Regions from separate parts of the Sphingomonas qilianensis genome, predicted to be linked through region 1. Evidence: predicted binding sites of a transcription regulator. Region 1 holds the regulator's gene; the other holds the start of a gene.
What was found. The regulator LexA, encoded in region 1, represses DNA repair genes until DNA is damaged. The targets are predictions, from matches to a motif close to GTTCCNCNCTTGTTCT.

Region 2: recA (recombinase RecA) is a predicted target of LexA. The motif match lies at 1,860-1,875, and genes of this name have one in related genera.

Annotation. Positions count from the first base shown of each region.
Region 1 covers NZ_JBDIMF010000003.1:175,009-178,094, reverse strand. Annotated here, with positions in the region: gene ABC969_RS09610 (molybdopterin molybdotransferase MoeA) at 102-1,283, shown strand; gene lexA (transcriptional repressor LexA) at 1,338-2,039, shown strand; gene ABC969_RS09600 (ComEC/Rec2 family competence protein) at 2,140-3,086, opposite strand, start outside.
Region 2 covers NZ_JBDIMF010000008.1:109,556-112,641, forward strand. Annotated here, with positions in the region: gene ABC969_RS16160 (glutathione S-transferase family protein) at 1-512, opposite strand, end outside; gene recA (recombinase RecA) at 676-1,752, opposite strand; partial or broken gene ABC969_RS16170 (IS1595 family transposase) at 1,937-2,824, shown strand; gene ABC969_RS16175 (hypothetical protein) at 2,769-3,086, opposite strand, start outside.

The sequences.
Region 1 (3,086 bases):
AGCAACAGGCCAGCAATAGTGTCGCACTGTGTGATCGACGCCACACTGTTGTCTGGCAGATGCTGCTGGACCTTTGCCCGCGCCGCGCGATAGGCAATGGCATGACCCTGCTTCCCGTCGCCGACGCGCAAGCGCGCCTGTTCGCGCTCGCCCCCGCCATCACGACGGAAACCGTGCCGCTCGCCGCTGCCGTTGGCCGCTGGGCCGCTGCCGACGTGCTGGCCCGCCGCACCCAGCCCGCCAGCGATCTTTCCGCCATGGATGGCTATGCCATCCGCTATGCCGACCGCCCCGGCCCCTTCGCGCTGATCGGCGAGAGCGCTGCGGGGCGTCCCTTTGCCGGCACGATGGCGGCGGGCGAGACGGTGCGCATCTTCACCGGCGCGGCCATGCCCGACGGCGCCGACAGCGTGCTGGTGCAGGAAGAAGCCTCGCGCGAGGGCGACACGATCCACCTGACGGGTGATGGCCCGCGCCGCCACGGCGGCAATGTCCGCGTGCAAGGGCTCGATTTCCACGACGGCGACGTGCTGGTCGCCAAGGGCGAGCGGCTTACGCCCGCCCGCCTCGCCGTCACCGCGATCGGCGGCCATGGCGTGCTGCCCGTCGCCCGGCGGCTGCGCGTAGCGATCGCCGCCACCGGCGATGAGCTGGTCCCCGCCGGGCGCGATCTCGCCCCCGGCCAGCTCCCCGAATCCAACGGGCTGATGCTCGCCGCGATGCTGGCCGCGCTCCCCGTCGAGGTGATCGATCTCGGCATCATCCCCGACGACCTCGCGATCATGACCGCCGCCTTTGCCGGGATCGATGCGGATATTCTCGTGACGACCGGTGGCGCCTCGGTCGGCGATCACGATCTCGTCCGCCCCGCGCTCGACGCCGCCGGCGGCAGCCTCGATTTCTGGAAGATCGCGCTGCGCCCCGGCAAGCCGATGATGGCCGGCCGGCTGGGTGGCGCGGTCGTGCTCGGCCTGCCCGGCAACCCTGTCTCCGCCTTCGTCACCGCGCAGCTCTTTCTGCTGCCGTTGATCGCCATGATGTCCGGTGCGCGCGATCCGCTGCCGACCACCATCGCCGCGCCGCTCGGCGAGCCGCTCCCCGCCAACGACCACCGCACCGATTATCTGCGCGGCGAATTGCGCGACGGGCAGGCTTTCGCCTCGACCATCCAGGACAGTTCGATGCTGCGCACGCTGGCCCGCGCTACCTGCCTGATCCTGCGCCCGCCGCAGGCGGCGGCAGCGCAAATTGGCGACTCGGCGGAAATCCTTATCCTGGCTTGACTTGATGGAAACTGTTCCATAAAGGTTCCGCGTCTGTTCTGACGGAGGAACGCAATGCTAACGCGCAAGCAGCACGAGCTTATCTGCTTCATCAGTGATCGCCTGGAGGAAACCGGCGTGTCGCCCTCGTTCGAGGAAATGAAGGATGCGCTCGATCTCAAATCCAAGTCGGGCGTGCACCGCCTGATCAGCGCGCTCGAAGAACGTCAGTTCATCCGTCGCCTGCCCAATCGCGCGCGCGCGCTTGAAGTGCTCAAGATGCCCGAGCGCGGGGATGTGGTGAAGCTGACCAGGAAGACGGCCGCGCCAATGTCGCCGGCAATGTCGCCAGCGTCTCAACTTTCTCAACATTCGCGCCCCGAACCGGCCAACGACGTGATCGAAATTCCGTTGCACGGCCGCATCGCTGCCGGTCTGCCGATCGAGGCGTTCGAGAGTAGTGCAATGCTTTCGGTGCCCGCAGCCTTGCTCGGCAAGGGCGATCATTATGCGCTCGAAGTGTCGGGCGATTCGATGGTCGAGGCCGGCATTCTGGATGGCGATTACGCGCTGATCCGTCGGCAGGACGTGGCCCGCGATGGCGAGATCGTCGTCGCGCTGATCGAGGATGCCGAGGCGACGCTCAAATATTTCCGTCGCGAAGGTGCCATGGTCCGGCTCGATCCCGCCAACCGCGCTTACGATCCCCAGCGTTACGCGCCGCAGCAGGTCCGTGTGCAGGGCAAGCTCGCCGGATTGCTGCGCCGCTACGACTAACCTTCGCCTAGCTTTCCGAGTTTCGCGCTTTCCTGGCGGAGGCCGGGCCCCAGAAGTGGCGGACGCGGTAATTGGCAAAGGCCGGGTCACTTTAGTGATGCTACCGGACCCCGGTCCGCGCCGGGCGAGTGCCTTTGAAAAGGTGGTTTTGTTTTAGGGAGGGCGGGAGCCGCCACGGATGCCGATCCCCCGGCGCCCGCACCGTCCGCACCATGCCGTGCGCCAACGCGATCGCCACGCCCCCGGTGCGCGCCAGCATCGGCCGATCCAGGGTCAGCCATCGCGCCGAACACCCCCGCGGCAGACGCCGCTCGCTGACCACGATATCGGCGTCGCGACACGCCGCGAGCAGTTCCCGCACCGGCACGAGATAAGCACTCCGCGTCGCCAGAACCCGCCACCGCCGCCCGCCGGCCACCCGCTCGATCAGACACAGATCCCGCGTGCACCGCGCCTCCGGCTGCTCGGCGAGCAGCAACGGCGCGCCATCCACCCCGCCATTCTCCGCCAGCATATCCGAGGTGTAGTCCCCCACCCGGTCGCGCAGCATCGCCAGCCCGCCCTCCGCCGTGCGCACCGCAACATGCCGTCCGTCGCCGGTCACCAGCAGGTCCGGCGACGGTGCCACCAGCGCCCAGCCCAGCCCCACCAGCAGCGGCGCCAGCCCCAACCGTCGCCACCGTGTCCGCCACAAGGCGAGCCACAAGCCACCCGCTACCATCAGCCCAAACGCGGCCGCGGGCATCGCCGGCAACGCGGCAACCGACCCCGGCAAGGCCGCCGTCGTCCGTGCCATCCACAACAGCAAGCGCAGCGCATGATCCGTCAGCCACCAGCCCGGCGCCCCAAGCCCCACCGCATCGAGCGCCAGCGAAAGCGCCTCCAGCGGCATCACCACGAACGTCGTCAGCGGGATCGCCACGATATTGGCCAGCGCGCCATACAAACCGGTCTTGTGAAAATGAAACAGCGCGATCGGCATCAACGCCAGCTCCACTGCCAGGCCGGTCAACACCAGTGCCGCCAGCCACCTGGCAAGTTTCGGCA
Region 2 (3,086 bases), on a different contig from region 1:
CCGCGCGCGGCTTCGAGCGGGAAGCTCATCATAATATCCGCCGCGGTGATCGCGTCGCCCGCGAACCACGGGCGGCTGGCGAGTTCGGATTCGACGAAATCGAGATGCACATCGATCATCGGCTGAATCCGCTTCAGTGCCTTTTTGCCAAACAGCGGGATGCGCGCGACGACGAGCATCAGCAGCAGCGGCGGCATCATCGAGCCTTCGGCGTAATGCAGGAACTGGCGATAGCGCAGCACCGAATCACGGTGCGCGAGCGGGCCCAATTTTCCATCGGCCTTTTCGACCAGATATTCGACGATCGCGCCGGTTTCGACGATGACCTTGCCGGCATCCTCGATCATCGGCGATTTGCCCAGCGGATGAACCTGCTTGAGCTCGGGCGGGGCGAGCATCGTCTGCTTGTTCCGCTCGTAGCGTTTGATCTCGTACGGCAGGCCGAGTTCCTCGAGCATCCACAGGATGCGCTGCGACCGCGAGTTTTCCAGATGGTGGACGATGATGGTCATTATTCTCTCCCGTTACCCGTACTAGCAAGGTTGGAGACTAAGGTCACCGTTGCGGCACGCGGGCCCGCCTCATCGCCACCTTTGAGTCTCCAACAACGCGAAAGGCCCGCCGTTGCGGGCGGGCCTTTCCAGTCGTGCGACGGCTTGCGACATCGCGACAATCCTACATCTCGTCGTCGCCATCCTCGTCAGGCTCGGAGCCGACCATCATTTCCTCGGCGACCTTGTCGGTGCGCGTGCGAATCGCCAATTCGAGGCGATCGCAAATTTCCGGATGTTCCTTGAGAAAGGTCTTCGAATTCTCGCGCCCCTGGCCGATGCGCACGCTATCATAGCTGAACCACGCGCCCGATTTCTCGACCAAACCGGCCTTGACGCCGAGATCGAGGATTTCGCCGATCTTGGACACGCCCTGCCCGTACATGATATCGAATTCGACCTGCTTGAACGGCGGCGCAACCTTGTTCTTGACCACCTTCACGCGGGTGGCGTTGCCGATGATCTCGTCGCGATCCTTGATCTGCCCGGTGCGACGGATGTCGAGCCGCACGCTCGCGTAGAATTTGAGCGCGTTGCCGCCCGTCGTGGTTTCCGGATTGCCGTACATCACGCCGATCTTCATGCGCAGCTGATTGATGAAGATCACCATGCAGCGCGACCGGCTGATCGAACCGGTCAATTTGCGCAGCGACTGCGACATCAGACGCGCCTGCAGACCGACATGGCTATCGCCCATCTCGCCCTCGATTTCCGCACGCGGCACGAGCGCGGCGACCGAATCGACCACCAGCACATCGATCGCGTTGGAGCGCACCAAAGTATCGACGATCTCAAGCGCCTGCTCGCCGGTATCGGGCTGCGACACGATCAGTTCATCGATATTGACGCCCAGTTTCTTGGCATAGACCGGATCGAGCGCATGCTCGGCATCGACGAACGCGGCGGTGCCACCGGTCTTCTGCGCTTCGGCAATGACATGCAGTGCGAGCGTCGTCTTGCCCGAGCTTTCCGGACCATAAATCTCGATCACGCGGCCACGCGGCAAGCCGCCGACGCCAAGCGCGATATCGAGCCCGAGCGAGCCGGTCGAAATCACCTCGACCTGCATGGTTTCCTTGGCGCCCAGTTTCATCGCGCTGCCCTTGCCGAACGCGCGATCGATCTGCGCGAGCGCGGCTTCGAGCGCCTTGGCGCGTTCGCCTGCGGCCTTCTCGCCGGCCTTGTCTGATGCTGCTGCCATTTTGCTGTCGATAACCTTGAGAGATGCCGCCACTGGAGCCTCCATCGCTAGACCGAACGCCAAGTGCGTTCAATGCGTGATGCGTTTCGTATCGCATTTGTTCTTACAGAACAAGAGTGGAACGCCGTTATTTGAGCATCTATCCCCCTTGCATACGTAAGCGTTTTGTTCTATAGAATGGGGCATGGCAAAGCAGCTCACCACCACGCAGTTTTTCAAGCAGTTTCCGGATGACGAAACCTGCCTGTCTCACCTGTTCAATGTCCGTTTCGGACAGGGCTTCGCCTGCCCATCGTGCGAGCGTCCGTCGAACTGGTATCGGATCAAGGCTGAGCGCGCCTATTCGTGCCAGTGGTGCGGCCATCACCTGCACCCGACCGTGGGGACCCCCTTTGAGCAGACCCGGACTCCGCTGCAGCTTTGGTTTTATGCGATCCACCTGTTCACCACGACGCGCCACGGTGTCAGCGCCAAGGAATTGGAGCGCCAGCTTGGCGTTACCTACAAGACTGCATGGCGCATGGCCGGCTTGATCCGCCGGCACATGGCAGACGTTGACGGCGATGCGCCGATCGGCGGCTTTTCAAAGCGCGTAGAGGCCGATGAGACGTTCGTCGGGGGCTACCGCGCTGGCGGACAGGGCGGCAAGGGCAAGAGCGTGGTGTTCGGTATGCTAGAGCGCGGTGGCGATATCGTGGTCGAAGTCCTGCCTAACCGTCGCAGCGGCACATTGCTTCCGGTGATCCGCGATCATGTGAAGCCGCACACCGAAATCCATACCGATGAGCACAACGGCTACGGCGGCCTTGGCACCATGGGTTAATGGCGCAAGACGGTGAACCACGCTCAAGGCCAGTACGTCTCGGCTATCGGCACGACCGTGAACGGCATCGAAGGCTTCTGGCGGCACCTGAAGGCGTCGATCGCCGGGACGCATATCAGCGTGAGCCCCAAGTACCTTGAGCGCTACGCAAAGGAGTTCGAGTACCGCTTCAATCGTCGGACGGAGGCGGCTTCTATGCCGCCGGAGCTTCTTTCGACTTTCCAGCCATTGACGACAAAGCGCGATTGAACGCGGCTTCGTCGCCATCGCTTGGTTGTGGCGAGGCTTCGCGCTCAGCGATAAACTCCTCGAGCTTACCCTCGTCACGGGCCTTTTTGAGGTTGGTCATAGGTTTCTCCAGTGCTGGAATGCAAAACACTGCCATCGTGAGATCGGCTAATATCGCGAGATTGAAAATCACGATCAAGACCGCCACCGAGTTTAACGCGGCGTTCCAGTGGGGCCCCTCGACAGTCGGCTTTACCATCACGACAACAAAGGCGATCGCGAA